4 regions of the Thalassotalea sp. LPB0316 genome follow, and region 4 is predicted to be linked to each of the others. Evidence: predicted binding sites of a transcription regulator. Region 4 holds the regulator's gene; each other region holds the start of a gene.
The links. Region 4 encodes LexA, which represses DNA repair genes until DNA is damaged. Its sites were predicted from a motif close to TACTGTATNNNNATACAGTA; they were not measured.
Positions count from the first base shown of each region.

Region 1 (8,270 bases), 930 kb from region 4:
ACAAATATGGCAATAGATTTTTCTGATGTATGTTACCTAGAAAATCCAGATAACATTACTTTAAAAGCCGACTACAAACAGTTTTTACTCTCTCTGTGTAGTCCAACAGTTATCGATATTACTTGCCCTGATAGCGATCAGTGGTATGTCATTACAACACTACTACACGGCAACGAGCCGTCGGGATTTATCGCCTTACATCAATGGCTAAATCAAAGACCATGGCAAAATAAAGTAAACTTGCGTTTTATTATCTGCTCGGTAGAAGCCGCTCAAGCAACGCCATTATTTAGCCATCGTTTTTTACCTGGTGGCAAGGATATCAATCGTTGTTTTAACCACCAAGAAAATCGCGAATACTATTTACGGGCAAATATTATTGAACAAGCGATCAGGCAAGTATCCCCTGTGCTCGTTGTCGACATGCATAACACCTCGGGCAGCAGTCCAGCATTTTGTGTTAGTAGCCATATGACTAAACAACACCTGAAGCTTGCCAGCTTTTTCTGTGACAACGTCATTTTGTCTCATATTGCTCTTGGTGCGTTGATGGAGATCGATATCGACTGCCCCGTCATCACCCTAGAATGTGGTGGCTGCCAAGACATTCAAGCCAACAAAGTTGCCTTTGATGCAATCGCTATTTTGGCAAATAGTGTTGACTTAACACTGTCACACAAACAAGCAATTAAAGTGATCCATCATCCAATGCGCTTACAACTGGCAAAAGATACCGATCTTGTATTTGCATTAGAGGACAAAGGCGATGATGGCGTGACGATTATCGAAAACATTACTCAATTTAATTACGGCGTTTGCCGAGCAGGGCAAATTCTCGGTTGGCTAGATCACATGGGCTTAGAGAATTTAGTGCTCATCGATGAAAATCAAAACAACGTCATTGACGACTATTTTTACTTTGAAGATAGCCGTTTAATTGCCGCCTGTGACTTCCAGATTTTTATGGCGACAACCGATATAGCCATTGCGCAGAGCGATTGCCTATTTTATATCACTGCATAAAACCAGTTCCTTGCATGACGAAACTTTGGATAGCAAGCTTACAGGCGGAAACAAAGCTATTGATGCAAATAGCGAAATGCGGCTTTTCTTAGTTTTATATCGACAGTGCGAATAGAGTCATCACTTTGATTGCCAATTAAGCCAATCTCAGTTTCTAATGGCATGAGGTTCGCTCGGAACTCTGGGCGACTCGCCATGTGCGGCAGTCTCCCTGTATTTGCAGGTGAAATACTGATTAAGGCACTTTTAGCTAACACAATATCGCCATGGTTAAAATAAACATGCCTAACAAGCCCTTCTTGTTCGGCAATCAGATGGTAAGTATTGTGTTGTTCAATATTTTCGAGTTGATAAAGTAGATCGGTTTTTAACCAACTTAACACTCGTAATTGCTCTTGAATATTTAGCGGCAAGTCTCTTAATTGCATAGTAAGGTCGTGTTGGCGCTTTGATAACCGTCCGATATGATGCTCTCGATTTTGCTGGCTCATAGCCGCTTCACTGGCTGTGTGGTTGAAATATTTCAACGCGACAAGTTGATTTTGGACATTTTTCAATTCTTGATTTAGCAGCGAGGTTTGATCGCGCTTATGTAATTTAAGTTCAGCGATTTGCCCCCGATAATATTCCACTTGCTGTCTTACATAATTACCAAGCTTATGGGCTAATTTTTTCCCCTTTTCAGTACTATCATCAATCGTTAATGTCATTAATTTTGTGCCCACGTGAATGTAATCACCAGGCTTTATCCAAACATTTTTAACCGTTACCGGCTGAACATATTCCGGTTGTGAAAGGGAGCCAAAAGACAACCATCGGCTCACATCTAGCCGAATGGCATCAAACAAAAAGCCGAATAGCAAAAAAGCGAGTAGCATCAACAAGCTAAGTATGAGCTTAAGATGTTTGAGGCCGATTACACATTGGGTTGAATTAGTTGAACAGTGCTTTTGTGCGACTAATCCTTTACTGGCAAGTGACATATCAATTCCTTTTGATTTTGTTCACTAGAGTTATAGGTGATCAATCAACTTCTCGCAAATTTATTTATACAAAATAAGCTAGCTGATAATTAAATAAGGGATTTAAGCTCATATAAGAGGTCTAGCGCTTGTCTTGGACTCATGTCATTAACATCAAGTTTTGTTAATCGCTCTACCACTTGATGAGGCTGCTCAATTAATGACAACTGCTGTTGAGGTATAGGATCACTACTAGCCGGCATAAGTTGCTGTTTGTGATCACTTTCGAGCTCGGCAAGTTTTTGTTTGGCTCGTTTAACCGCGTCTTTAGGTACACCTGCTAATTGCGCTACTTGCAGACCGAAACTTTTACTTGCCGCCCCTTCTTGAATGGCGTGCATAAAAATGATGTTATCACCGTGCTCAACTGCATCTAGATGAACATTGGCTAAAGTAGCAATTTGCTCCGATAACATCGTTAGCTCAAAGTAATGGGTGGCAAATAAGGTAAATGCTTTTATTTTAAGTGCCAGCATTTCTGCACACGCCCAAGCAAGTGAAAGCCCATCATAGGTACTGGTTCCACGACCGATTTCATCGAGTAATACCAAGCTTTTTTCTGTGGCATTGTGCAAGATATTAGCGGTTTCAGTCATCTCGACCATAAAAGTTGAACGGCCGCTAGCTAGGTCATCCGAAGCACCGATGCGCGTGAAAATCCGATCAACTAAGCCAATAGTTGCAGATTGAGCAGGCACAAAAGCGCCAATATGAGCCATTAACACAATCAATGCGGTTTGACGCATATAGGTAGATTTACCGCCCATGTTAGGACCTGTGATCACTAACATTTTACGATTGCTATCAAGTGTGACGGGATTGGCAATAAAGGGCTCGCTAGTCATTTGTTCAACGACCGGATGGCGACCGCCTTCAATCCGAATGCCCGGCTCAACAGTAAGCTCAGGTTGTACGTAATTCAGTCTTTCAGCAGTACGCGCAAAGGTATTTAGCACATCAAGCTCGGCTAAATTTGTCGCTAACGCTTGCAGTATTTCTAAATCAGGTAAAATTAACTCAAACAGTTCATCATAAAGCTTTTTCTCTAACGCCAAAAATCGACTTTGTGCCGTCAATACCTTTTCTTCGTGCTGTTTTAGCTCCTCAGTGATAAAGCGCTCATTGTTCTTTAACGTTTGCCTGCGAATATAATGTCCAGGGACTTGATTTGATGAAGCTCGACTAATCTCAATATAAAAACCGTGAACCTTGTTATAACCAACTTTTAGTGTTGCGATCCCCGTGGCTTCACGTTCACGAAGCTCTAATTGCTCAAGGTAATCACTCGCACCTTGACTTAAATTTCTCAATTCATCGAGTTCTGCGTTGTAGCCTAACGCAATAACGCCACCATCGCGAATTAATACCGGAGGATTATCGACGATCGCTTTTTCAAGTAACACTTGTAATACTGGCTGTGGCGCAACGGCTGATGCAATTGTGGTTAAATGTGGTGCGCTAACATCAGCGAGATCCTCGGCTAAATTTGGTAAATTCATCAAGGCATTTCGCAAACGAGCGAAATCTCTTGGTCTTGCTGAGCGCATAGCAATACGAGAAACAATACGCTCAATATCGCCAATCGGCTTAAGCGTTTGCGCTAAAATATCACCAAGTTCTAAATCGAGAATATTACGAACAGCCACCTGACGCGCGGTTAATACCTGTAAGTCACGTAACGGGAAATGGATCCACCGCTTAAGCAAACGAGAGCCCATTGGGGTAATGCTCGTATCAAGAATAGACGCTAAGGTATTTTCAAGACCGCCTTGTAAGTTTTGGGTCAACTCTAAGTTTCTTCGCGTTGCGGCATCGAGTACCACGCCAGTGGTTGCCGACTCACTAATAATCGAGCGAATATGTGGCAGTGCTGTGCGTTGAGTATCTTTTACGTATTGAAACAAACAACCCGCAGCACAAATTGCGTATTGTTTATCACTCACGCCAAAACCAGACAAATCTTTAGTGCCAAATTGCTGAGTTAGCACCGCGGTTGCGGTATCAAAATCGTATTCCCAATCAGGGCGTTTACGCACGCCTTTATAGTGTTGAACTAAACCGTATTCACGAAACGATTCAGGATATAACAACTCTGCCGGTGCAAGACGTTGCAACTCGGCTTGAAGCTGTTCACTCGATGCTGGCTCAGTAACGACAAAGCGACCAGAACTAATGTCGAGATAAGCAACACCAAAATGACCTTGTTCTTCAAATACCGAGACCAATAAATTATCTTGTCTATCGGTTAATAATGCTTCATCACTAACGGTACCAGGTGTTACCACCTTAACCACTTTACGCTCAACTGGGCCTTTACTCGTCGCCGGATCACCGACTTGTTCACAAATAGCAACCGACTCGCCAAGTTGAACCAGTCGCGCAAGATAGTTTTCAACCGCGTGATAAGGCACCCCGGCCATAGGAATAGCATTACCACCTGACTTACCGCGCGCGGTTAATGAAATATCGAGTAAATCTGCCGCTCTTTTCGCGTCATCAAAAAACAGCTCATAAAAGTCCCCCATCCGATAAAACAATAAAATGTTTGGGAATTCCGCTTTTATCGTTAAGTACTGCTTCATCATGGGTGTATGTGAAGAGAAATCGGCAGGGCTTGTTGTCATGTTTATTAGCTATTTTTATCAGTCTGATTACAATTAATTTATTATGCCATAAGAGACGAAAATAAATCCGCGAAATTTGCACAATTACTGAGGATATTTGCGTTGAACAAAAATCAAACAACTGATTCATTACCGCTAACAAAGTCAAAGATACAAAATAAACTATTAAAAAACAGCATATTATAAAAATAACAAAAATTTTTAATGGAAAACTGTTGATACTGTAAAACTATACAGTATACTAATTTCAATTTTACAAATATTGATGATTAACCGGAGCCATTGCAATGGACCAAAACAAAGAAAAAGCACTTTCAGCAGCATTGAGTCAAATTGAACGTCAATTTGGTAAAGGCTCAATTATGAAACTTGGTGAAAACCGTAGTATGGATGTAGAAACGATCTCTACGGGTTCATTAGGTTTAGATATTGCCTTAGGTGCTGGCGGCTTACCAATGGGTCGTGTTGTTGAAATTTACGGTCCAGAATCAAGTGGTAAAACAACCTTAACCCTTGAAGTTATTGCTGAAGCGCAAAAAAATGGCAAAACCTGTGCCTTCGTTGATGCAGAGCACGCACTTGACCCAATTTACGCGGAAAAACTAGGTGTAAACATTAATGAATTATTAGTGTCTCAACCTGATACGGGTGAGCAAGCGTTAGAAATTTGTGACATGTTAACGCGCTCAGGCGCAGTTGATGTGATCGTAGTTGACTCGGTAGCCGCATTAACGCCGAAAGCGGAAATTGAAGGTGAGATGGGTGATTCTCACATGGGCTTACAGGCTCGTATGCTGTCACAAGCTATGCGTAAATTAACAGCCAACTTGAAGCAATCAAACACCATGATGATCTTCATTAACCAAATTCGTATGAAAATTGGTGTTATGTTTGGCAACCCAGAAACCACTACCGGTGGTAACGCATTAAAATTCTACGCTTCTGTCCGTTTAGATATTCGCCGCATTGGTGCTGTAAAGAACGGTGATGAGATCGTCGGTAACGAGACTCGCGTAAAAGTCGTTAAAAACAAAATTGCTCCGCCGTTTAAACAAGTTGAATTCCAAATTCTTTACGGTGAAGGCATTAACAACTTTGGCGAATTAATTGACCTTGGCGTGCAAAACAAAATGATTGAAAAAGCGGGCGCTTGGTATAGCTACCAAGGCGACAAGATTGGCCAAGGTAAGGCAAAAGCAGTCGACTTCTTAAAAGAAAACCCTGCTATTGCACAAGAAATTGATGGCAAGCTACGCGAGTTGTTTTTAACCAAAGCTGCGCCACAAAAAGAAGTTGAAGAAGAGGCATAAACGCAGCCTTATCAACGCTCTCACTGTACTGTTTCGGCAAAGTGATTTAAAGCCCCATAACCTCTGGTAATGGGGCTTTTTGTTTTTATACTACGCCAGAAGCTGCACTATCTCGTTATCTCCAAAAGCCAAAAAAATAAGGCTTACAGTTAGCTTTTCACTTCTTAAAATGTGTTCCCATGAGTTAAACCATTAAGTGTTCAGTTGTATAAAACCCTATAATTTGTCTACCACATGTTTGACAAAAATCTCTAGTAGCAAATTTATTAAGTAGGTAATAAACTGAAATAAAATAATAATAAAATTACAGGATGTAATAATGAATCAAGAAGTGAAAGCGCTAAAGTCTGAGTTAGCGTTACTGAAACTTCAACTTAGTGAAAGGTTAAATACTATAGAAGCTAGGTTGGATAACTTACTAATTAGGCACTAAATCGTCATTTCCGTGAAAACGTCAGTGTCATTTTGCCTATCTAATGATTAGTCGATGAAATAAGAAGATAACCGATTTCTCGGGTATCACCTTTTCATTTTGAATATATCGCCTACACCAATGTCACTAGCTTATTTTAGCCAACATAGAGCAGCCTGTTGTGGTTAAGCTATCTTAATCGAGTCTTGTTCATCTTGTTTCATATGTTTTAACACGGCTTGGCCATCTTTCATTCGATGATAAGAAACACTTTCAATGCCTAATTTTTGGCAGAACTTTAAAAACGCATTGACGTCATCTTTAGAAAACTTTTCATCATCCTTAGTGAGTAGCCCATCAATGTACATTTGATCGCCATTAATATTGCAGTTTGCAACAGCGGAATATGGCTGACCAAATTCGTCGACCTTGATCGCTTTAACCATTTTAATTTCGAAGTACCAATCATCAATTTTTATATAACGCGTGTTATCAATCATCTAAACAAAACCTAACCGGGAAAAACAGACCTTAAATAACTCTTAGCAAGATACCTCAAATCATCATAAATTGATGATGCCAGCGGTAATAAACAGTCTGTACACAAGAGAAAACAACGAAAAGGAGAAGTTGTAGGTACATCTTTACCTACATCTACGAAAGTATTATTACATTGAATCGGGTATAGCGCTAAACATTTTTTTAACAATCTACAAAGCGATTAATTTTCAATATATTAGTACTTCTCATTTAGCATACTTTTGCTACTTTTCTATAATTATCAGCACCATTAACGACAATTTATTCACTTATAGCTGTTTTTTCATTGTTAATTTGACTACTCTAAGTCGATAAAAATAACAAAGGCTAGAATGGACGATGACAAAACTGCGCAAATTTATAATTTTCTTTGGCTTTATCCTTATCTTTATACTGATAGCTGGTAGCGCTTATATCTACAGTCAAATCGATGGCTCTTTACCGCAATTAGAGGGCAAGCGAACGTTACTTGGTCTTAAAAAAGCGGTGCAAGTTGACCGCGATGAACAAGGTATCGTGACAATTATTGCTGAAAGTAGAACAGATGCTGCAGTGGCACTAGGCTATGTCCATGCGCAAGAGCGATTTTTCCAAATGGATTTGCTGCGGAAGAACTCTGCTGGCGAATTATCTAGCTTATTTGGTGAGCTTGCGCTTGATTATGATAAACGTATTCGCCAACACCGCTTTCGCGATCGAGCGCGTAAAATTGTCAGCCACCTGCCAAAAGAGCAGGTCGCGTTTTTAAAGGCGTATACACAAGGGGTTAATCAAGGTCTCAAGTATATGAATGCCAAGCCATTTGAGTATCTGTTACTTCAGCTTGAGCCCGTTGAGTGGCAAGAAGAAGATACGGTGTTAGCCGTCTTTAGTATGTATTTAGACTTGCAATCTTCTGATGGCAAACGCGAGCGAACATTAGACTTATTACGTAGCACCTTAGGCGACGAAGCATTTGCCTTTCTAAATCCGAAAGGTTCTAGGTGGGATGCCGCAGTTGACGGCACTGTATTCCCAGCAGGCAAGATGCCAGAACTGCCTTGGCCTTCAGCGACAGCATCAACTGTTGAACCCCCGACAGCGGTTGTCGCTAAAAATGACTTTTTACCCGGTTCAAACAATTGGGCAGTTAGTGGTCAAGTTAGTGCTACAAAATCAGCGATTGTCGCCAATGATATGCACTTAGGGATCCGTGTGCCAAATACTTGGTTTCGCGCCTCGCTTGAGTTTAAGGTTGACGACCAACGCATCAAAGTCACGGGCACAACGTTACCTGGAGCGCCCAATATTATCACCGGCAGTAACGGTCATATAGCTTGGGGCTACACCAATAGTTACG
Region 1 is NZ_CP062946.1:1,498,304-1,506,573, reverse strand. Features, by position in the region: gene LP316_RS06605 (hypothetical protein) at 1-16, shown strand, start outside; gene LP316_RS06600 (succinylglutamate desuccinylase/aspartoacylase family protein) at 7-1,023, shown strand; gene LP316_RS06595 (hypothetical protein) at 1,080-2,006, opposite strand; gene mutS (DNA mismatch repair protein MutS) at 2,096-4,669, opposite strand; gene recA (recombinase RecA) at 4,957-5,979, shown strand; gene LP316_RS06580 (hypothetical protein) at 6,577-6,891, opposite strand; gene LP316_RS06575 (penicillin acylase family protein) at 7,271-8,270, shown strand, end outside.
Region 1: the regulator LexA is predicted to act here: its motif matches at 4,889-4,908, upstream of recA (recombinase RecA).

Region 2 (8,270 bases), 990 kb from region 4:
CTCAGGTGACGCTGTTTGGGTTGCTGTTGACGGCTTCTCAGGTGCTACTGCGTTAGCTGCTGGTGCTGCTGCACAAGTTGGCGCTATCGATTACAGCTTAAACGCTGATTGGTGGAACGCGTTCTGGGGTCTAATTCCTGGTTCAGTGGGTGAAGTTTCTACAGCGGCAATTTTCTTAGGTGGTGCATATATCCTTTACAAAGGTATCGCATCATGGCGCATCGTGTTAAGTGTTTTTGTTGGTATGGTTGCAACAGCAACGTTATTCAACATGATTGGCTCTGAGACAAATGCAATGTTTGCAATGCCTTGGTACTGGCACTTAGTCGTTGGTGGTTTTGCTTTTGGTATGATGTTCATGGCAACAGACCCAGTAACTATGTCGTTCACTAATACTGGTAAATACTGGTTTGGTGCGTTAGTTGGTGTAATGGTGGTATTAGTACGTGTTGTCAACCCAGCATTCCCAGAAGGTATGATGTTAGCAATCTTATTCGCTAACCTATTTGCTCCATTGTTTGACTACTTTGTCGTTCAGTCGAACATCAAGAGGAGGGTTGCTCGCAATGTCTAGTAATAAAGAAACATTCGGTAGAACGGTTGGGTTCGTTTTAGTAGTTTGTTTAGTTTGTGCTTTATTAGTATCGTTCTCAGCGGTGCAATTAAAGCCACTACAACAATCCAATAAATTATTAGATCAACAAACTAAGATCTTAGAAGCGGCAGACCTTTTAGAAGTTGCTAAAGGTGATATCGTTGGTACGTACAACAAATACGTTGAAGCGAAAATGATCGACCTAGATTCAGGTGAGTTCATTGAAGGTAATCCTGAGTTATTTGACGAGCGTCGCAACGCACGTGACGTAACCAAGTCAGACAAGCCTGAAAACGATATCGCTGGTATCAACCGTCGCTCACATGATGCCGTTGTTTACCTAGTACGTGATGGTGGCGGTAAAATTGAGACCGTTGTTTTACCAATCGTTGGCTCTGGTTTATGGGATCTAATGTACGGTTACGTTGGTCTTGAAGCTGACTTAAATACAGTTCGTAGCGTTGTATACTCTGATCACAAAGAAACTCCGGGCTTAGGTGCCGAAGTGATGAACCCTAAGTGGAAAGCTTTGTGGCCGGGTAAGAAAATGTTTGACGAGCAAAACAACGTTGCGATCAAGCTTGTTAAAGGCGGTGCAAAAGCTGGTGACATCCACGGTGTTGACGGTTTATCAGGCGCTACATTAACAAGTGTTGGTGTTGAGAAAACATTACATTTCTGGCTTGGCGAAGAAGGCTACGGTCCATTCGTTAACAAATTCCGTAACGGAGGCTTGAACTAATGGCTAATGAAGCAAAGAAAGTATTAACGGCTCCTATCGTTGATAACAACCCAATTGCTTTACAAGTACTCGGTATTTGTTCTGCATTAGCGGTAACTAGCTCTATGGCTAACGCATTAGTAATGACGTTAGCGGTAATCTTCGTAACTGCATTCTCGAATTTATTTATTTCGATTATTCGTAATCACATTCCATCTAGTGTACGTATCATTGTACAAATGGCGATTATTGCGTCGTTGGTAATTGTGGTTGACCAGGTACTTAAAGCGTTTTCATACCAATTATCGAAAGAACTTTCGGTATTCGTTGGTTTGATCATTACTAACTGTATCGTTATGGGTCGTGCTGAAGCTTTCGCGATGAAAGAGAAGCCGGGCGTAAGCTTTATGGATGGTATTGGTAACGGTTTAGGTTACGGTTTCATTCTTATGACGGTTGCTTTCTTCCGCGAATTATTTGGTTTCGGTACAGTATTTGGTATTGAAATTTTACCATTAATTCAAAACGGTGGTTGGTACCAAGCGAATGGTTTATTAGTATTGCCATTCTCGTCATTCTTCATCATTGGTTTCATTATCTGGGCAATTCGCCAGTGGAAGCCAGAGCAAGTTGAGAAGGACTAATCACGATGGAACATTATTTATCACTATTGATTAAAACGATTTTCATCGAGAATATCGCATTATCGTTTTTCTTAGGTATGTGTACTTTCCTAGCGGTATCTAAGAAAGTACAAACAGCAATGGGCTTAGGTGTTGCGGTTATCGTAGTACTAGGTATTGCTGTACCTGTTAACCAAATTATTTACCAAGCAATCTTAGCGCCAGGTGCGTTAGACGGTATGCTAGGTATTACTGACCCATCGCAGTCAGTAGACTTAAGCTTCTTGTCTTTCATTACCTTTATCGGTGTAATTGCTGCGCTAGTACAAATCCTTGAGATGGTACTAGACAAGTATTTTCCACCGCTATACAACGCTTTAGGTATCTTCTTACCATTGATCACAGTTAACTGTGCGATTTTTGGTGCCGTGTCTTTCATGGTTGCGAAGAACTTAACGTTAGGTGAGTCAGTTGTTTACGGTATCGGTTCTGGTACTGGTTGGGCATTAGCTATTGTCTTATTAGCGGGTTTACGTGAAAAGATGAAGTATTCAGATGTGCCTGATGGCTTGAAAGGTTTAGGTATTACGTTTATCAGCACGGGATTGATGGCATTTGGCTTTCTGTCTTTTGGTGGTATCTCGTTATAAGGTTAATGTAGAAGGTGGTTAACGCCGCCTTCTTATGATGTACAAAGGAAAAGTCGATGGAAATTATACTCGGCGTATCGATGTTCACCGCCATTGTTATCTTGCTAGTTTTAGTAATCTTATTTGCTAAATCTAAGCTGGTATCAACAGGTGATGTGACTATCGCTATTAACGGTGATCCAGATAAAGCGATCACTACAGCTGCTGGCGGCAAATTATTAGGCGCATTAGCAGACAAAGGTATTTTCGTACCATCAGCCTGTGGTGGTGGTGGTACATGTGGTCAGTGTCGCGTACACGTTCATTCTGGTGGTGGTGACATCTTACCAACTGAGCAAAGCCATATTACAAAGCGTGAAGCAAAAGAAGGTTGTCGTTTATCGTGTCAGGTTGCTGTTAAGCAAGACATGGACATTGAGTTAGAAGACGAAATCTTTGGTGTTCAGCAGTGGGAATGTACAGTTATCTCGAACGATAACAAAGCAACATTCATCAAGGAGCTTAAATTAGCTATCCCTGATGGTGAATCAGTGCCGTTCCGCGCGGGTGGTTACATTCAGATTGAAGCGCCTGCTCACCACGTTAAATACAAAGATTTCGATATTCCAGAAGAATATCGCGGTGACTGGGAGCGTTTTGGCTTCTTCGATATTGAGTCTAAAGTTGATACTGACACATTACGTGCCTACTCGATGGCGAACTACCCAGAAGAAGAAGGCATTATCATGCTTAACGTGCGTATCGCTACGCCGCCGCCAAACAACTTATCACTTCCTGCTGGTAAAATGTCATCGTACATTTGGAGCTTAAAAGAAGGTGATAAAGTAACTATCTCTGGTCCATTCGGTGAATTCTTCGCGAAAGACACTGATGCAGAAATGGTATTTATCGGTGGTGGTGCAGGTATGGCACCTATGCGTTCTCACATCTTCGACCAGCTTAAGCGTCTTAAGTCTAAGCGTAAGATCTCTTTCTGGTACGGTGCACGTTCATTACGTGAAATGTTCTATGAAGATGATTTCAACGGCTTAGCGGCTGAGAATGACAACTTCGAATGGCACGTAGCACTTTCAGATCCTCAACCAGAAGATAACTGGGACGGTATGACTGGCTTTATCCACAACGTGCTTTACGAAAACTACTTACGTGATCACGAAGCGCCAGAAGATTGTGAATACTACATGTGTGGTCCACCTATGATGAACGCAGCTGTTATTGGCATGCTGAAAGATTTAGGTGTAGAAGATGAGAACATCTTACTAGACGACTTCGGCGGCTAAAATTTAAGCTTTTGCTTGCCTGATAATGCTATTTCGTTGTCGTGAGTGCTCACTTGCTTGGTTTATTAGAGAATCCAAGCTCCGCGCTCTCTCCTAGAACTAGCAATATCAATCTTCGCAAAATCATTAAATTTAGGGTTATAAAAAAGAGCGACATAGTCGCTCTTTTTTTATGATTCCGTCATTCCCGCGAAGGCGGCAATCTCTTTTTATCCCATGATTCCGTCATTCCCGCGAAGGCGGGAATCTCAATTTAAATGCTTTAGATCTGTCATTCCCTGATGTCGTTACAGGGAAGCTATTACTATTTATTGAATTAACATGACAATCTCTGACTGAATTATAGAGGTTCCCGCCTCGATAATTGCTCCTGCATTATTCTACTTACATCAATATAAGCATTCGCGGGAATGACAGGAGTTTTTTCGGTGTAAAGTTAATTTACTCTGATCAGGTTGGTTTTTTCAGGTAAAATAGCGCGCAAAATCTGATTAGCTTATAGGAATATAAATGCGTTTAGTTAAGTTACTGAGCTTTTTGGTTGTTATCGCATTGGTTCAAGGTTGTTTCCCTAATAATAACGATAGCACGAAAGAAGAGCTGCTGTTGCAAGGCCCCACGATGGGGACGACATATAACATTAAGTTTGTTATAGAAAAAGGGCAGCTTGACGTTGAACAATTGCACCAAGAAATTGATACTGCACTGGTTCAAGTGAATCAAGAGATGTCGACGTATATCCCAGATTCAGAATTATCGTTATTTAATAAATCAACAGGTGACGTGCCAGTTGAAATGTCAAGGGGCTTAGCAACCGTTATCAATGAGTCAATTCGCCTTGGTGAGATGACCGAAGGAAAACTTGATATCACCATTGGCCCTTTAGTTAATTTATGGGGATTTGGCCCGCAAGCAAGGCCTGATGTCGTGCCTTCTGATGAGCTATTAGCTAATACCGAAGCGCAAACAGGTTTGCGCCACCTTGTAGTGTCGGGTAATAAAATAAGCAAAACCTTACCGTCACTTTATGTCGATTTGTCGACTACTGCTAAAGGTTACGGTGTCGATGTTATTGCTGAATTACTTGAAGCCAAAAATATTCACAATTACCTTGTTGAAGTTGGCGGTGAAATGCGGGTAAAAGGCTTTAAGGCTAATGGCACGCTGTGGCATATTGCGATTGAGAAACCCATTACCAATGATCGAGTAGTACATCAAATTGTTGTACCACAAGATAATGCAGTGGCCACGTCTGGCGATTATCGTAATTATTTTGAAGAAAACGGGCAGCGATTCTCTCATATCATTGATCCAGATACCGGTAAGCCAATTAACCATAAGCTAGTGTCTGTCACCGTAATTCACCCTTCTGCAATGACTGCTGATGGCTTATCTACAGCGATTATGGTAATGGGGCCAGAGCAAGGGTTAGCGTTTGCCCAAAAGCATGAACTTGCTGCCATGCTAATCGTCAAAACAGATAATGGCTTTGAAGAGATAAATACAGTAAAATTCATGCCGTATTTGAAATAGAAATTTTGGCGTCAAAGTTAATTGACTCTGACCCCTCCTTATTTACCACTGATTTGAGAAATTAAGATGACTGTTTTTTTACTTACCTTAGCCTTTTTCTTGCTTGTTGTTGTCGGCATGGCAGTCGGTTATATTTTTCAAAAAAAATCGTTAGCAGGTAGCTGTGGTGGTTTAGGTACGTTAGGCATTGATAAGGCCTGCAACTGTGACAACCCTTGTGAGAAACGTCAAGAACGCGAGCGCAAGGCGGCAGAACTAAAAGAAAATAGTATTAATGTCAAAAACCTTTAAGCTTGACAACTAACGAAATAAAAAGCACCGTTCGGTGCTTTTTTTGTAGCAAAATCTACTGGAACCTCGGATAAAAAAACAATAAACTGTATTTATGTACAGTTATTTGGTTTTGATGTGAAAAAGATCATTCATATCGATATGGATTGCTTTTATGCCGCGGTTGAAATGCGCGATAATCCAGAGTATGCAAATATCCCCCTGGCTGTAGGCGGTGAAGGTAAGCGAAGTGTATTATCTACTTGTAACTACCTAGCACGTAGTTATGGTGTGCGATCTGCTATGCCATCAACAAAAGCAAAAGTCCTTTGTCCTTCACTTAAAATTGTTCATGGTCGCATGGCTGTTTATAAACAAGTCAGTGAGCAAATAAGAGAGATTTTTTCTCGATATACGACACTGGTAGAGCCTCTTTCGCTCGATGAAGCTTTTTTAGATGTCACCGATAGTCATCATTGCCAAGGTAGTGCGACATTAATCGCGCAAGAGATCAGGCAAGCGATATACGATGAAACAGGGCTTACTGCTTCAGCCGGAGTTGCGCCAAATAAATTTCTCGCCAAAATAGCCAGTGATGAAAATAAGCCCAATGGCATTTTTGTTATATCGCCTGATAAAGTCTCAGCATTTGTTGAACAATTATCGTTAAAGAAAATTCCTGGTATTGGCCCTAAAACCTTCGACAAGCTCAATAACAAAGGTTTTTACACCTGTGCAGATGTTAGACAAGCTTCTGTTAAACAGCTTCAAGTAGTCGTTGGTAGCTTTGCTCAGTCGCTTTACCGGCGAAGTTTTGGTGAAGATGATAGAGAGGTCGTTAGCCATCGAGAGCGCAAGTCTGTTGCTATTGAAAGGACATTTAGCGAAGATTTTGATAACACAGAAGAGGCTTGTTGGCCGCTCGTTGAACAGTTAGTTCCCGCCTTAGAAAAGCGCTTAGCCAAGCACCACAACAAACAAATCGTCAAACAAGGCATCAAACTCAAGTTTGCCGATTTTAATCAAACTACGGTCGAGCAACGCTCATCGGGGTTAGATATTTGCGTATTAAAATGTTTACTCCAAAAAGCGCTAGAGCGAAGTAGTGATCGAAAAGTTCGCTTGATTGGTATTACTATTGGCTTTGGTAGCGAAACAAAAATTTCGGCGAAGCAATTGGATTTACCTATTATTCAGTGACATACTGATTAAATTACAAAATATGTTTCAAACTCATTAAAAGAATAAACAAGATGAAAAATAAATTTATAACCTTGATTGCAAGTGCGTGTTTGGGTCTAAGTGCGGTTGCTCAAGACTTTTCTAAAGTAGAAATCAAAACCCATAATGTAGCTGGCGATGTTTATATGCTTGAAGGGTATGGCGGCAATATTGGCGTGCTATCGACAAACAAAGGGTTATTACTTGTCGATGATCAATTTCAGGGGCTTGCCGAAAAGATTGAGCAGGCAATGAAAGAAGTCAATGATAAGCCATTAAAATATGTGGTTAATACTCACTACCATGGTGATCATACCGGCTCGAATAGCTACTTTTCACATAAAGCGCCAATTTTTGCTCATGAAAATGTTAGAGAGCGCTTGTCAAACAAAGCTGAACCGAATAGAGATGAACTCCCTGTTGTTACATACGAAAATGGCGTAAATATATACTTAGACAACGAGCACGTGCAGTTGCGTCATTTCCCTACAGGTCATACGGATGGCGATACCGTTGTATATTTCAAAAATGCTAATGTCATCCACACAGGGGACTTATTTTTTAATGAGCGCTTCCCATATATCGACCTTAAAGGTGGCGGTGACGTTAAAGGTTATTTAAAAAGCGTGAAGACCATTATTAATGACTACCCAAGTGACGCGAAGATTATTCCTGGTCACGGCAATATTACCGATATCGCAGGTTATAAAGTATTTGCCGCAATGATTGAATACTCAATTGAGCGTGTCGAGAAAGCGTTAGCTGATGGAAAAACAGAAGCTCAAATTCTAGAAATGGGCATTGGCGAGAAGTACAAAGACTACAGTTGGGCGTTTATCAGTGAAGAGCGTTGGTTAAAAACCTTGGTCACTGGGTTGCAATAACCGCAAAGTTATTAGGCGGTAAGGAGGTAAAGCTGGAAGGCGGTAAGCACTTAAGACTTAAAGCGTTCCAGCCCTCAAGCCTTCACAGCATAAAGCGTTTAAGTAAACCAGCGTTCCAGCATTAAAGCATTACAGCGTTGCTATTACTCTTCAGACAAACAGTCACTTGCCTTTAAAGAGAATTCAGCAAGTAGGGCGTCGATAAAACGGTTGATTTCTCCTGCCATTAACGCGAAGTCTGCGTCTAATCGGGCTACTATGTCATCTTTGTCAATGTCGTCATTTTGTTCATGAATAACATCAAAGAACTTTAATCGTTTAACGGCTAAATCGTCACATAAAACAAATGACAAGGTTTCATCCCATTCCATTGCTACTTTAACAACAAACTTGTCGGCATCTAAATGCGCTTTAATTTCATCAGAATCTAGCGGCTGATTTTTTACTCGAACAACGGCACCATCGTCCCCTAAAGCGTGAAATTCCGCTTCAG
Region 2 is NZ_CP062946.1:1,558,897-1,567,166, forward strand. Features, by position in the region: gene LP316_RS06845 (NADH:ubiquinone reductase (Na(+)-transporting) subunit B) at 1-574, shown strand, start outside; gene LP316_RS06850 (Na(+)-translocating NADH-quinone reductase subunit C) at 567-1,337, shown strand; gene LP316_RS06855 (NADH:ubiquinone reductase (Na(+)-transporting) subunit D) at 1,337-1,960, shown strand; gene nqrE (NADH:ubiquinone reductase (Na(+)-transporting) subunit E) at 1,966-2,589, shown strand; gene nqrF (NADH:ubiquinone reductase (Na(+)-transporting) subunit F) at 2,646-3,869, shown strand; gene LP316_RS06870 (FAD:protein FMN transferase) at 4,380-5,402, shown strand; gene nqrM ((Na+)-NQR maturation NqrM) at 5,469-5,693, shown strand; gene dinB (DNA polymerase IV) at 5,811-6,872, shown strand; gene LP316_RS06885 (MBL fold metallo-hydrolase) at 6,926-7,777, shown strand; gene rdgC (recombination-associated protein RdgC) at 7,921-8,270, opposite strand, start outside.
Region 2: the regulator LexA is predicted to act here: its motif matches at 5,778-5,797, upstream of dinB (DNA polymerase IV).

Region 3 (8,270 bases), 610 kb from region 4:
ATCAAAGTCTTTGTTGGCTTCAATCAGTGCTTCAACCACTAATAATGTGCTATACGGCGGCACGTTGGTGTCGGTTGTACCGTGAGCAAGTAATAACTTACCTTTGAGGTTTTCAACGATAAGCTGGTTTGCTTGGCTGTCGTAGTTGGTGGTTTTATCATCACGTTTTTCTAATAAACCGTGCCATTTTTCACCCCATTCATCGGCGTAATTGCGGTTGTCGTGATTACCCGCTTGTGAAACCGCAACACGGTAAAAATCAGGGTAGGTAAGTAGTGCGCGCGTTGAGGCAAAGCCACCACCTGAATGTCCCCAAATACCTACTTTGGTTGTGTCCATCCAAGGATATTTTTTACCTAGCTGTTTAATCGCCGCCACTTGATCTGGAATGCCGCTATCACCCATTTTACCGTAATAGAATTCGTGGAATGCTTTAGAGCGACCCGGCGTACCTAAGGCGTCTAATTCAACCACGATGAAGCCAAGCTCTGCGATTGCTTGGTTATCGCCGCGCGCCGCTCTAAAGTGACGACCGCGAATTGAACCAACTTGTGGCCCTGGGTATAAGTAATTGATCACCGGATAGGTTTTGTTGGCATCAAAATTAGAGGGCTTGTAAAGTAAGCCGTGAAGATCGAAATTGCCATCTCTGTCTTTTACTATAAATGGCTCAGGTGCTTGCCAACCCGTCGCTTCAAGCGCATCGATATCCATAGTTTCAAGCGTAAAGCCTTGGCCAGTATTGGTTGAGCGAATAAAGCTTGTTTGCGCTTGATTATAGGTTGATGCGCGATCTAAAAAGTACTGGCCTGACTTACTAAGACTAATGCGGTGATGCTGTTTTTCAGGTGTCAGTAAAGTTAAGTCTGAGCCATCTAAATTTAGGCTATAAAGCGAATGGAAATAAGGATCTGCGCCTTCACGGCCAGCACCGGTAAAGAGGATTTTGCCCGCTTCTTGATCTAAGTGAAGCAGCTCGATAACTGTCCAATCACCCTGGGTTAGTTGTTTTTTTACCTTGCCGGTTGTCGCATCAATGAGATAGAAATGCCCCCAGTTATCGCGTTGCGAGAACCATAAAATCTCATTGGTTTTATCTAGGTAACGCCAACTTATGCCGTCAACGCCCGACTCAAAAAAGGTTTCTTCTGTTTCGGTAAATACCGTTTTCACTTGCCCTGATTTTGCATCGGCAATTTTTACCGTTGCTTGTTTGTGATCTCGGCTAGATGAGACAAAGGCAAAGTGCTGGCTGTCTTCAGACCAGTCGATATCAAGTAATGAACCATCGCGGCCAGCAACGTGATCGGTAATCGTTGAACGGTGTTGGTCAATCGGCATATCAAGGCGAATAAGCTTGTTGTTTTCAATGTCAATGACAACGCGCTCTATCGTAAAAATATGCTCATCACCGGGTAGTGGGTACTTCCATACATCGATATCAGGTGTCCCCACATTGGTCGAGACAACCGCCATTTCACCGACTTTTCGGCTATCGTGCTTAAACGTGGTGAGTTTAGTTGAATCAGGTGACCACTTTACCACTGGCTTGTCACTGCGGATCCAACCAGCATTGTTGGTGGCGTAGCCAAAATCTTGTTCGCCGTCAAAGGTCAACTGTGTTTCGTTATTGCTGGCTAACTCTCGCAACCACAAGTTGTGCGCTTTAATAAATACGGTTTTTTCGCCATCAGGTGATACAAACTCGTGTTTCTTAACACTTGGCTCAACTTGTTGGCACAGGTATTTGACTAAATCACAGCTGAAGGTAGCTTTTTCAAGGGTAATTTGCAGTTGCTCATCAGTGTCAAAGTTAAGTGCTTTCATCGGTAGCTTGTTGGCATCTACCTCTTGCTCGCTGGCACTTGCTAATGCGGTTGCTAGCTTTTGGTGATCAAATGCTAGTGCTTTCGTCTGATTTTTTGCATCTGCTTGGTAAAAGCGCAAACCTTGTTCGGTTTGGCTGCGATAGAACAGGGTCTCGCCTTGCCAAACTGGGTAATCAACAGTGCCAAACACTAATTTACTGGTGGTGCTCGCTAGCTGTTTTTCTGCTCGTTGATAATCTTCAACGCTTAATTGTTGTGCTTGTACCACTGGGCTAGCTACTACAGATGCTGCCACTAAAGGGAGAAGTTTGTTCATCGATAACAACCTATTTACTCTTGTTATTATGCTTTGATTGACATCTATCGACATCTATCGACATTCGGGTAACACTTTCGTTTATCAAGGCGACCCTATTAAGATTTGGTTGCAGATGCTACCACGATATTGCGTTAAATAATCGATTTTTAGTTGAAGCAACAAAATAAGCCGTTGAGTGGTCTTACGAAAATAATAAGAACATTGCTACCATTGATGAGTGTTAAAACGAAATTTTTAATCGTCACCACAACAAACCACAAGAGCTGAAGAAAATGAAAAAGATTGCCTTGCTATTAAGCTGTTCAATACTGTTATCACCATTGGCGATAAGCAAAACAAACAATACGATAATTGACGATGTGACCAAAAAGCCGGTACAAATGCGCGAAGATGGTCGAGGTGATCGGGTTGTTGGCGCACCTTGGGCGACCCGCTCTCCAGTTTTGGCGGTTAATGGCATGGCGGCAACATCTCATCCTTTGGCATCGCAGGTGGCGATTGATATTTTACAAGCAGGCGGCAACGCGGTTGATGCAGCTATCGCGGCGAATGCGGCGATCGGCTTGATGGAACCAACCGGCAATGGCATAGGCGGTGATTTATTTGCCATCGTTTGGGATCCTAAAACCGAGCAACTCTATGGCCTTAACGGATCAGGTCGCTCAGCAAAAGGCCAAACGTTAGCTCAGCTCAAAGCAAAAATTGGCGATGTTTCACAAATTCCTAATTGGGGCACACCACCGGTAACTGTTCCTGGCACAGTAGACGCGTGGTATGAACTACATAATAAATTTGGTCACTTGCCGATGAAGCAAAACCTTGCACCTGCAATAAGCTATGCCAAGCAAGGCTTTCCGGTTACTGAAGTGATTGCGTACTATATGGATATTTACCAAAAACGCTACGAGCGTTTATTTAAAGCCGGTGAAATAGAAGAAATTAGCAATTATCAAGCGACCTTTTTAATTAATGGCAATGCGCCAAAAGCGGGCGAGATCTTTAAAAATCCCGATCTTGCCAATACGCTGGAAAAAATCGCGCAAGGCGGGCGTGAGGCGTTCTATCAAGGTGAGATCGCTAAAACGATCGACCGATATTTTAAACGCATTGGTGGGCCATTGCGCTATGAAGATTTTGCTAGCCACACTAGTACGTGGATCAAGCCAGTGTCAATGAATTACCGCGGTTATGACGTATGGGAATTACCACCTAATGGCCAAGGCATTGCAGCTTTGCAGATGCTTTCTGTGCTGAAAAATTTTGATTTAACCGCGATGGAGCACAACAGCGCCGACTATTTGCACGTAATGGCAGAGGCGAAAAAACTCGCATTTGAAGATAGAGCGAGGTTTTACGCAGATCCCGATTACAGCAATATTGATCTCGACTATTTACTGTCAGACGAATACGGCGCCAAGCGCGCGCAACTTATCGATATGAAAAAAGCGGCAACGCAAGTGGAGCACGGCGATCCGAAACTCATAGAAGGCGATACCATTTATCTTACCGTGGCCGATAAAAATGGCATGATGGTCAGTCTTATTCAAAGTAACTATCGCGGCATGGGCACAGGATTAGTCGCCGATGGCTTGGGCTTTATCTTTCAAAATCGCGGCGCTCAGTATTCATTAACACCGGGCCACCCGAATGTTTATGCACCAGAAAAACGCCCGTTTCATACCATTATTCCGGCCTTTATCACCAAAGATAACCAACCGTATATGAGCTTTGGCTTAATGGGCGGCGCGATGCAACCGCAAGGGCATGCGCAGATGGTTACCAATATTGTCGATTTTGGCATGAACGTGCAACAAGCCGGCGACGCCGCAAGATTTCATCACAAAGGCTCTACTTCGCCAACATGGGAAGGCAGAATGCAAGATGGCGGTGTACTTGAACTAGAAAGTGGTATTCGCGCTCAGGTTGTTCGTGAATTGCAAAAGCGAGGTCATAAAGTTCACATTACCAGTGGCTCATTTGGTGGCTATCAGGCGATATTAAAACATCCGGTAACGGGCGTTTATCACGGAGCGAGTGAGATGCGCAAAGACGGCCAAGCACAGGGTTACTAATGCGGTGGAGTGAATAAAAATATTCCTGATGCGTTATCTTTTATTCAGTTTTTAATTGTGTTACTGTTGATTTATACAGTTTGTTGGTGTTTGTGGGACGAGGGCCCGATAGCCACCAACAACCAATATTCGGTTTGAACAAGAGGATTTCTAATGGCAGTTGAAGCTCGTTACGTAGTGATTCGCCAAAATGCGGAGGTAAAAACATTTATGGATAAGAAGGCGGCAGATGAATACGATAAAATGCTCGATATGGCCGATAACTTAACGGAAATGTTTGCCAAAGCACCTGTTGAATTGTCTGAAAGTCTTGCTGAAGAATTAAGTGTATTTTTAGCGTCTAATCGCGAAGATGTCTTAATTGCGCTACAGGCGAAAAAACCAAAACCGGTGGCAAAAGCTGTTCCGGCAAAAAAGGCTGCTAAAAAAGAAGCGGTAACCGACGAAGATAAGAAAGACGTTGCGTAAACCGCGCTAGTGTTTAGTTATCAACTTGCGCGCAGTGCTCGGCGCAAAACATTGGCGATCACTGTCAAGGCTGGCCAAGTTTATGTGCGTGCGCCGCAATTTGTTAGTCAAAGTGCTATTGATGCCATGCTGTTGGAAAAGTCACAATGGATTGGCCAAAAGCTCAAACAAAGCTTGCTAGAACAAGTGAATAAACAAGCAGCATTTCAACATGGCTTTGATATTTTATATCAAGGCCAACCGCATACCATCGCTTACATTAAATCAGCAAAAGCTGAGGTTATTGCCCATCAAAACACGCTGTTTGTCGAAGTGGCTGAAATAATAGATGAGCAGCAAGCTTCAGCGCTGGTAAAACAGCGGCTAGCAGTATTCTTTCAGCAACAAATAGAAAGTAAAATAGCCGAACGTCTGCCTTATTGGGTTAACAAAACTCAACTAGTGCCAAGTGGTTACAAGGTGCGCCAGTATAAATCTCGGTGGGGGAGTTGTAATTCAAAAGGCCAACTAACCTTTAATTCCTTATTAGCGATGACACCTGATAAGCTAGTCGACTACGTGATTGTTCACGAACTTTGTCACCTTAAATACATGAACCATTCAACAGCATTTTGGCAGCTAGTTAGTCAGTTTGTACCTGACTACAATACTCACCGCCAATGGCTCAAAGCCCATCAAAAGCAACTCAGTGTTTTTTCCTGATTACAACTTGTAACGTAAGTTAAAGTAAAGCAACAGATCACTCGTGACGAGAAGGTTAATATAATTTTAATTCAACGTTTTGGAGTGCCGTAATGAAATTCTCAACAGATACTGTGATCATGATTGCTATTTACCTTTCTTCAGCGATTATTTCGCTTTATGTTTTGAAAATAATCTAAATTTAGTTTCTTCAAGCTAGCGCTATGTTATTGATAAATAATAGCGCTTTCTCCTTTGTAAATTTTTTGTTTAAAAATAAGGTGAGATAAGTTAAATTATCAACAAAGAACAAGAATAACATAAAGGATTTCCCACGATGAGCTCGTCAGTTCTTATTTGTGATGACTCAAACCTTGCCCGTAAACAAGTACTTCGCTCACTTCCTGAGCAATGGCAAGTTAATATCCAAACCGCTACTAATGGCCGAGAAGCATTAACTTTGTTACGAAATAACGATGTTGATGTGCTGTTTCTTGATTTAACCATGCCTGATATTGATGGGGTAGGTGTACTGCAGGGAATTCAAAAGTTAAACCTTGATACTGCTGTATTTGTTATCTCGGCTGATATCCAGCCAGAAATGCAAAGTAAAGTATTGCAATTAGGAGCAAAAGCGTTTTTGAGGAAGCCAGTAAACGCTGAGGTACTCGCCTCGAATTTACAAGAACATGGATATATATGAGTGCATTTAATTTAAATGACGACCAGCAAGATTGCCTACAGGAGTTAATCAATGTTGCGATGGGGCAGGCCAGTGATCAGCTTGCCCGCTATTTGGACACTTTTGTTGATTTAAGAGTGCCAAGTATTGAGCAGGTTGATGCCAGCTCTTTGTCGATCACGTTAAATGATAAAACACTTGCTTCAGCGATTGTTAGCCAAGGCTTTTTTGGTTATGAAGGTATTCGCGGCGAAGCGTTATTGGTCTACCAGTCGCAAGATTCTTTGCAAATAGCTGATTTACTTGGTTATGAACCTGGCGAGCTGAGTGATGAAGAGCAACTCATCGATATTAGCTCCATCTTAACAACGACGTTTTTGAATGTTTTTGCTTCGCAAATCGACAATCAAATGTCTTATAGTGCGCCACGTTTACTATCAGCATCGCGCAATCCTTTGGTTGAACACGTTGAGAACTTGTCGTTTAGTTGGGACCTAGCATTAAAAGTTAAAATTACTTATCGCGTGACCGACTTTTCATTTAATTGCGACATGATATTACTGATCCCTGAATCAGCGATTATCAATATTAAATCAGTATTAGACCGCATATTGTCGGAGTTCTAATGACCTTTAGTTTCTGTGAAAAAGTAACAGATCAACTCAACTCAGGTATTTTAGTACTTGATTTAGAGAATCGCATCGTGTTTTGGAATAATTTTATGGCGATCCACGCCAATAAAAAGCTAGCCGATGTTTTTGAAATGTCTGTTTATGATGTTTTTCCAGAGCTACCGAGGCGTTGGTTTGAACGCAAGCTTGAAGGTGTTAAACAGCTCAACTCTCCATCGTTTTGCTCTTGGGAGCAACGCCACCATTTATTCGAATTACCGCATACTCGGCCAATAACCACAGACAGCCATTACATGGCCCAGAACATTACATTTACGCCAGTAACCGATAACGGCGAATTAAATCATATTTGTATTTTGATTGAAGACGTTACAGATGTTTGTCATTACCAAACAATGCTGAGAAAGACGCTTGACGAGCTAGCAATGGCAAACCGCATTGATGGTTTAACCCAAATCTTTAACCGCAAACATTGGGAAGAGTGTTTAGGTCAGGAATTTTCTCGGGCACGCCGCTATGACGCTGATTTAGCCTTGATCATGTTTGATTTAGACCACTTCAAACGACTCAATGATACTTATGGCCACCAATGTGGTGACACCGTTTTAATTGAAACTTCGAAATCAATTGATGAGCTAATTCGTATTTCTGATACGTTTGGCCGTTATGGCGGTGAAGAATTCGCCGTTATTTTGCCGGAAACTGGGGTTGTTGGTGCGCTTGACGTTGCAGAGAAAATTCGTCAACGCATAGAAGACATATCCATCCTATACAAAGATACGCCGATCAATATCACCGCTAGTATCGGCATTGCAACATTATGCGATGAAGATTATCGTTATGAAGATTTGATTTCAAAAGCCGATCAAGCGCTTTACCAAGCCAAGGACAATGGCCGCAACCAAGTTTCCGTTTATCAAAATATGATAGCTTGCGTGTAAATTTTCACTCGTTATTTCATTTTTACACACCACATAACTTATAACTTTTTATTTGAATTAAAGTATTGACTCTAGAGATTTTCTCAGGCAGTTTAAAGTTATGCGTATATTTAATAGCCGAATTACCACAACCACGATCACCATTCTCTCAATTGAGAAGATGGTCATAGGCTGACGCGTAAAAAAAATAATTTTTATAAAGCCCGTGACCAAAAGTTACGGGCTTTTTCGTTTTAGAAGGGGAATAACATGCGAGTGCTGAAATTTGGTGGTTCATCGTTGGCAAATGCCAATCGATTTTTAGAAGTCGCCAAAATTATCACAGATAAAGCGCAGCAAGGAGCCATCGCCGTGGTGGTTTCTGCGCCACAAGGGATCACCAACCACTTGGTTTACTTAGCCGACAACATTGCTAGTAAAACCGCGATCGATCAAGGATTAGGCCAGTTTCAGCAAGCATCAACCGATATCATTAACGCATTGTCAAACCAGTTAAGTGGTTTTGATGGCGATAAAGTCAAAGCGCATGTTAGTGATCTAGTCGGCCAGCTCGACCGCTATTTAGAAGGGGCTCACTTGCTGGCATACTGCCCTGAACATATTAATGCGAGAATTATTAGTCTTGGTGAGCGGGTTAGCGTATCAC
Region 3 is NZ_CP062946.1:3,506,008-3,514,277, reverse strand. Features, by position in the region: gene LP316_RS15785 (S9 family peptidase) at 1-2,145, opposite strand, end outside; gene ggt (gamma-glutamyltransferase) at 2,529-4,220, shown strand; gene LP316_RS15775 (YebG family protein) at 4,374-4,688, shown strand; gene LP316_RS15770 (M48 family metallopeptidase) at 4,698-5,390, shown strand; gene LP316_RS15765 (response regulator) at 5,707-6,072, shown strand; gene LP316_RS15760 (chemotaxis protein) at 6,069-6,677, shown strand; gene LP316_RS15755 (GGDEF domain-containing protein) at 6,677-7,624, shown strand; gene thrA (bifunctional aspartate kinase/homoserine dehydrogenase I) at 7,874-8,270, shown strand, end outside.
Region 3: the regulator LexA is predicted to act here: its motif matches at 4,282-4,301, upstream of LP316_RS15775 (YebG family protein).

Region 4 (8,270 bases):
GCCTTCCATAAAGAAAGATGCCAATAAAATGCTAAACGCAAATGGCAGTATCCAAAAACTCCAGTTGTTCAAGCGTGGCAGTGCCATATCTGGCGCACCAACCATCATCGGGATCATCCAGTTAGCCAAGCCTGTGAAGGCGGGCATAATGGCACCGAATACCATGATCAAGCCATGAACGGTCGTCATTTGGTTGAAAAAGTCAGGGTCGACAATTTGTAAACCCGGTTGGAACAGCTCGGCGCGAATGACCATCGCCATCGCTCCGCCTGTTAAAAACATAATAAACGAGAACCATAGGTACATTGACCCGATGTCTTTGTGGTTCGTGGTAAATAACCAACGCTTTAAGCCCGTCATTTTGTGGTCGTGATGTTCGCCGTCGTGATTGTCGTGCGAATCATGAATTGCTTCTGTTGTCATTATTCGAACTCCTTATTTGCCACTTACAGCATCAACATCTGCTGGTTGCACTAAATCACCGCTGTCGTTACCCCAAGCATTTCGCTCAAAAGTCACTACCGCTGCGATTTGGGTTTTAGTTAATACACCTAGGAAACCTTGCATTGCTGGATTCTTCGTGCTGCCTTTCACAACCATGTCGATATGTGCATTAACATCACCTGTGATGTACGGGCTCTTAATTAATGATGGAAATGCTGGTGGCATACCAACACCGCCTGGCTGATGACAAGCAATACAAGCGCTGTTGTACACCTGCTCACCCATCGCCATCATTTCATCCATAGAATATTGTTTAGTTAAATCTTCTGCTGGGGCCGCTTCTTCGACAACTTGTGCCGCAGCTTGTGATGCTGCGTCTGTCATGTTATCAACAGTACCACTTGCTCCCGCGCCACCTTTAATTTTGGCAACGTCAGCTGCTTGTACAGCATCGCCCGTGTTATTACCCCAAGCATTTCGCTCATAAGTAACAACAGCAGCAATTTCTTTTGCACTTAACTGTTTGCCATAACCTTGCATACCTGTGCCAGCAATACCGTTAACGACAACATCAATATGGTTATCAACAGCGCCGGTCGTTGCTACTGCGCTACCTTTAAGCGCAGGGAAAGCCGGTGGTAAACCTTCACCATTAGGTTGGTGACATGCCGCACAGTGGGCAGTGTAGGTGGTTTCACCTAAGCTCATTAACTCATCCATTGATAGTGATGCGCTCAAAGAGGCTTGTTCAGCAGCTTTGCGTTCAGCAATTAATGTTTTTTGATCTTTAAGCCACTGGGCATAACCCTCTTCGGTTTTCACTTCAACAACAACGGGCATATAGCCGTGATCTTTACCACACAGCTCAGCACATTGGCCGCGGTATATGCCCGGTTCATCGACGATTGTCCACGCTTCATTGATAAAGCCCGGGTTGGCGTCTTGCTTGACGGCAAACGCAGGCACCCACCACGAGTGAATAACATCGTCTGAGGTGATCAAAAATCTCACTTTTTTATTAACGGGAATAACGAGGTGATTATCAACTTCCAACAAATAGTTTTCACTTTTTGGCGCGTTGCCAACACGGTTGTCAAACTGGTCTCTTGGTGTCGTTAATACAGAGAAAAACTCAATGTCTTGGTCAAAGTATTTGTAGTGCCATTTCCATTGCGAACCAGTAATTTGAATGGTGATATCTGAATTTGAGTTATCTTCCATTTTAATTAAGGTAGAGGTTGCCGGAATGGCCATGGCAACCAATATAACAATGGGTATTGCCGTCCAAAGAATTTCAATTTTGGTACTTTCGTGAAAGGTTGCTGGCTTGACGCCTTTAGATTTTCGATGAAAGAACATCGACCAGAACATCGCACCAAATACGATGATACCTATTGCCGTACATATATACATAACGAACATATGTAGGTCGTATACTTCTTGACTGACGGCCGTTACACCTTTGGTAAGGTTTAATTGGCTATCTGCCCAAGCTGAACTGGAAAGTATGCTTCCCAACAACAGCCAACCCAGGTTACGTCTTTTCACTCGACATCCCTCCCTCTTTTTTTAAAGCAAGAAACAGCCCTCAGTTTGAAGCGTAAAACACAGATCACTGTTGCTAAGTTCTGCTTATTTATTATTTTCTGGGTGACGCAATAGAATTGTTAGCGCGATTGCGTCGATCTTATAGTTGTAATAACGATTAATTTTTGGGTGTTTTCTAATCTAGAATTACTTAATTTTTAATCAAGGTCTAGCGTTTTTTTTCGAAAGGATTAAAAAAAGTTTAATAATTTCAGTGGAGTAACTACTCTAATGTGGGTTTTGTGAGGTGTTTAATATTTAGTCGTGTTTTGGTGGGTTAAAAGGCAATTAAGATACAAAAAAGCCAACACTGTGGTTGGCTTGTTGCATTATATTTATTATGTAGTGTTAATTTAAGCTTGTTACATCCAGTCGGCGTTTCTAACTACACCAACTGCTAACCCTTCAATGTGAAATGCTTGGTGAGCTAAGTCGACTTTAATTGGGGCAAAGTCTTCATTTTCAGCGTGTAAGTAGACAATATTTCCTTCGCGTTTAAAGCGTTTGACGGTTACGTCGTCTTCTACCCGAGCAACAATGACTTGACCATTTTTTACATCTTGAGTGGTATGAACGGCGAGTAAATCACCATCGAGAATACCTATGTCTTTCATGCTTTCACCATTAACACGAAGTAGGTAATCTGCACTTGGGTGAAATAAATTCCCATCAATTTTGTAGGTATCTTCAACGTGCGCTTGCGCTAAAATTGGTTCACCAGCGGCGACTCGGCCAATTAATGGTAATCCTTCTTCTTCAATGAACTCGTCAGCTAATCGAATACCGCGGGACGTGCCAGGTAACATTTCGATGTAGCCCTTTTTGGCGAGCGCTTTTAAGTGCTCTTCTGCTGCATTAGCTGATCTAAAACCAAAGTGTTCAGCGATTTCCGCGCGCGTTGGCGGCATACCGGTGGCGTTTATCGACTCTTTGATCAACTCAAAGATCTCACTTTGTCTCTTTGTTAACTCGCGCATATTAACCTGTTGTTTCGTACAGTGGTGTATTTATTGTCAGTATATAGCCCAAAATGGCAAACGCAAGCTTAAATGTTGAGTTACAACATAAAGTTGTAATCATCGAGCGATCCTGTGGCATCAAGCTCAATCGCTTTTTGTCGTTCATCTTCCGTTAAAATGTTTACAAAAGGCGTGTTTCTGCGCAATTTTCGCATTCGCTTGTCGTACTCGATCACGCCTTGATAAAAGGCATCGGGATCGTTTGGGGCAATATCGAGCAAACTAAACCAGGTTAAATAAGCACCATATCCCATGCGGCCGTCTTCGCGTTTTTGCTCTAGCGTAGCTTTGACTTGTTCAATTAATTCAGGTTTAGCCAATACTTTCTTCGCCATGGCCTTGTGGATCGCTAAGATTTGCTTATCGATAAAATCATCGCGAATAGTGGTTTTCTTGATTTGGTATGGCTTTTGTCGTCTCGATCTACTTCGGAAAGTCATCAGTACAAACAACTATAAGTATATGTGTCTAGTGCAAGTATATTTAACGAAAGCTTCTTTAGGCAAGCTTTGCTTGACATATTATGTCTAATGGGTAAGGATACCAATCATGTAGTTGCAAGGATGTAGACAAATGTTAGATTTTTTATTCTTAGATTTTAATACCTTATATACTGTCGCATTAGTAATAGTTGCCGTCATTGGCTTATTAGAGGGCTTGGGTATTTTACTAGGGATTAGCTTAGTCAATCTTTTTGACGACCTTCTACCGATAGACATTAACCTTGATGCTGATATATCTCAGACAGGATTGTCAAAACTATTGAGCTGGTTGTGTATCAATAAATTACCCGTGCTAGTTTGGCTGATCGTGATTCTAACTTCCTTTAGTATTGCTGGCCTTTCGCTAAATTATTTTTCTATTCAATTTTCTGACGAAGTGCTACCGAAATGGTTAGCTTTTGTACTTGCTTCTGCCTCCTCTATATTTTTAACAAAATGGTTAGCTAAACCATTAGCTAGGCTAATGCCAAAGAATGAATCGAGTGCGGTATCTGTTGATAGCTTAAATGGCTTAATTGGCACTGTTACTTTAGGTAAAGCATCGAAAAATAATCCAGCAGAAGCCGTTGTTCAAGATAGCTTCAACCAAAAGCATTATGTTCTGGTGGCACCGGAATTGGATGGTCAAATTTTTAATCAGGGAGAGCAAATCATCTTGGTCGAAAAGACTGAGAATCATTGGTTAGCAATTCCATTTAAATAAACTGTAGTACTAAGGAAAAAATAATATGAATGAGATCAATATGGATGGCTCAAATACCCAGTTCATTTTAATTATGGCTGGTGTCGTTGTTTTCGCGTTTTTTACCATTGGCTTAATCTTTGCCAAACTTTACGTCAGGGCGACTAAAGAAATCGCTTTTGTTCGAACGGGCTTAGGTGGAGAGAAAGTAGTGAAGGATGGCGGCGCCATTTGTTTGCCAGTGCTTCATGAAACTATTCCAGTCAATATGAATACCCTGCGCATCGAAGTAGAAAAAACACAAAAGGATGCTTTGATAACAAAAGATCGTATGCGTGTTGACGTTAAAGCCGACTTTTATCTGCGAGTTGCTCCACATCAAGAAGGTATTTCAATGGCAGCTCAAACATTAGGTACAAGAACAACGCGAGTTGACGAGCTTAAAAAGTTAATGGAATCGAAATTTGTTGACGTTCTACGTGCGGTTGCGGCAGAAATGTCAATGACAGAAATGCATGAACAACGCGCAGACTTCGTACAAAAAGTACAGCAAAACGTAGCTAACGATCTTGAAAAAAACGGTCTCGAACTTGAATCAGTATCACTAACCGGCTTTGATCAAACCGATTTACAGTTTTTCAATGACAATAATGCGTTTGATGCCGAAGGTCGAGCTCGTTTGGCAAAAATTATTGAGGAAAAGCGCAAAGAAACTAACGATATAGAACAAGATAATCGTATTCTAATTGAACGTCGTAATTTAGAAGCTGAACGCCAAGCACTTGAAATTAAGAAAGAAGAAGAGGAAGCAAGATTAGCGCAGACGCAAATTCTTGAATTTAAACGGGCAGAGCAAAAAGCAGAAATTGCAAAAACACGTGAAATGAAAGAAAAAGAAGAGCGCGAAGCAGAAATTGCTAAACAGCGTGCAATTGAATCTGCTGAAATTGAAAAATCGAAAGATATAGAAACGCGAGAAATAGCCAAGAAAAAAGCGCTTGAAGAAGCAAGAATTCAGCAACAAAGAGATATTGAAGTTGCTGAACAAGAAAAGCAAATAGCAGTTGCTGAAAAATCTGAAGAAGAGTCTGCTGCTCGAGCTAAAGCTGCAGAAGCAGAAAAGGAAAAAGTTGAAAAAGAAGAAGCTGTTGTTACTGCTAAGCATGTCGCCGAAGCGAATCGTCGTAAAGAAATAGAAGTGATTGATGCTAAAAAGGAAGCGGAGCGAGATGCTGTAGGTGTTACTGTTCAAGCTGAAGCGGAAAAGCAAGCTGCTGAAGATAAGGCCACTGCAATTCTAACTGAAGCAAAAGCTGATGCGGATGCCAAGAAGCTGAAGGCTGAAGCAGATGAGAAAGTATATGCTGTAGAAGCTGCAGGTAAGCAAGCGCTATATGAAGCAGAAAATACGCTTAGAGACGAACAAATCGAGTTGCAGAAGTCGTTAGCTATATTGACGGCATTACCAGAAATTGTTGCTAATGCTGTTAAACCACTAGAAAATATTGAAGGTATTAAGATTTTACAAGGCTATGGTGCGAGCAATAGCCTATCAAACTCTGGTGAGGGAGCTTCAGTAAGTAATGGTGGGATTGCTGAGCAAGTTACGTCTGCAGCGTTAAATTACCGAGCAAATGCGCCAGTAGTGGACGCCATGCTTAAAGAGTTAGGGTTAGTTGATCGAGAAAATGGTAGTTTGTCAGACCTGCTAAACGGTAACAATTCGCTAATTTCAGAGGCCAAAAATGTTATTAAACAAAGTAAGCCTCCAGCGCTAAATGGCAATGGCGTTGAGACAAGCTACTCTGTTTCAGGACACAGTGAAAGTACGCCTGAATAAAAGGAAGTAGAACTGGCGCTTCCGACAGGAATCGAACCTGTAATTTAGACTCCGGAGGTCCACGTGATATCCATTTCACCACGGAAGCACAGCTACAGGCGAGATTCTAGACAAAAGCGCCCGCGTTTACTAGCGGTAATTGTTCAACTGCTCAATTACCGCGCTATTTCGAGCTATTGTTTGTATATTTCGCCATTTTTCATCACAAAACTCACCCGCTCTAACGTCGCTATATTTTCAAGCGGATTCGCATCAACTGCGATAATGTCGGCATATTTTCCTGTTTTAAGGCTACCGAGATTATCTTGCCAGTTAAGTAACTTAGCTGACTCAATTGTTGCTGCTTGAATCGCTTGCAAGGGTGTCATACCAAATTTTACCATGCGAGCAAATTGCTTGGCATTATCGCCATGGGGATAAATACCGGCATCTGAGCCCAAAACCATTTTTGCGTTAGCATTTACCGCATTGCTAAAACTTTGACGTTGAATACTGCCTACTTGGCGCTCTTTATCGATATTTTCTTGTGGTACTCCGTTTTTCTCTCCTTCAGCAAGGGTGTATTCGGTGTTGTAGATATCCATCGATAAATAGGTACCGTGTTTTTTTGCTAAAGCGATAGTTTCTTCATCTAAAAAGCTGGCGTGCTCTATAGAATCTACGCCCGCCTTGATGGCAAATTTGATACCTTCGGTGCCATGAGCATGCGCAGCCACGGTACGGCCATGAGTATGGGCTTCGTCGACAATCGCTTTCATCTCTTCAAAGGTGTATTGGCGTTGACCAACTTTCGTGCCTTTTGAAAAAACGCCGCCAGTTGCGCAGAATTTGATGAGATCTACACCGTATTTTACGTTCAAACGCACTTTCTCTCGCACCGACCAAGGGCCGTCGGCAACACCATCTGATTTTTGTTCAAAGCTGTGATTTAGGGCGTTATTGTCACAGTGACCACCCGTAATACCGATTGAAGGGCCAGAAACCGCCATACGAGGGCCCGGAATTTCACCCGCGTTAATTGCATTGCGCAACGCAACATCTTGATAGTCGGCGGCGCCGACATTGCGAATTGTGGTAAAACCAGCCATTAGTGTTTTTTCTGCGTTAACCACGCCGCCGATCAGCGCGCGATGAGGTGATTGGAAGAGGCCAGCATAAAAGTCTTTTTCTAGGTGCTGTACTACATGGGTGTGCATATCCATAAGACCAGGCAGTAAGTATTTATCACCGAGATCGATTATTTCAGCATCAGCAGGAAGGTTGTGCTGTTTGTTAGTAATATCGGTGATCTTGCCATTATCGATCACGATAAAGTGATTTTTTAGCGTTTTACCAGTTTCAACATCGAGTAAATGTTTAGCTGTAACGACGGTGCTTGAAAAAGCAAATTGACTTACCATTAAACTACTTAAAGCAGCGAGTATTGTTATTTTTTTCATAGGGCATCCTTTGTTGATAATTTAGTTATAAAAGATTGTCGTTAGCCATTCAAACTAACTTGGGCTAAGTGGTCGGTATTTTGCGATAACAATATCGTTAGATTGCATCTAGCCAAACGATTACGTAAAGTAGCTAAGTTAATGATCCGGTAAAGAATTTAAATAATGACAACTTCTCTTGGCAATCATCACTTATGCAAGGTTACGCTGTTAGGTAACTTAGTTGCGAAACCCGAAGTGAGGTATTCAAGTAACCCTGTGTTAGCGATTGCTGAAATTACCTTGGCGACGCATAGCCGGTGGTTTGATAAAACCAGCAACCAATTTAAAGAGTGGACAGACTTTCACACCATCAAGGTGATTGGCGATATCGTGGAAGAGGCGCTGTTATATGCCGATAAAGGCGATGTTATGTTGATCCACGGATATATGCTAGATAGCGCTAAGTCACAACGCCAGATCATTCATGCCAATTTTGCGCAACACTTTGCCAAAGGCTACGCGCAATCGATCAATTTGGTGCAGTTAAGTGGTGAAATCAACGCACCGATAAAATTATTGACAACAGCAAGCGATAAGCAACTAGCAGAGCTTTCTTTGGCAATAAAACATCAAGTTTACTCACCGGTATCTGGCAAAAAGCAAGAGTTTGAAATGACACGCCTAGTACACGTATGGGGTAAGCAGGCGCAATATATTGCCAATAATGCACAAGAGGGCAGCCAAGTGGTGGTTGAAGGTAAATTGAGTTATCAA
Region 4 is NZ_CP062946.1:565,509-573,778, reverse strand. Features, by position in the region: gene ctaD (cytochrome c oxidase subunit I) at 1-423, opposite strand, end outside; gene coxB (cytochrome c oxidase subunit II) at 436-1,992, opposite strand; gene lexA (transcriptional repressor LexA) at 2,394-3,008, opposite strand; gene LP316_RS02550 (hypothetical protein) at 3,089-3,490, opposite strand; gene LP316_RS02545 (YqiJ family protein) at 3,624-4,256, shown strand; gene LP316_RS02540 (flotillin family protein) at 4,282-6,075, shown strand; tRNA gene LP316_RS02535 (tRNA-Arg) at 6,089-6,163, opposite strand; gene LP316_RS02530 (metal-dependent hydrolase family protein) at 6,249-7,514, opposite strand; gene LP316_RS02525 (single-stranded DNA-binding protein) at 7,680-8,270, shown strand, end outside.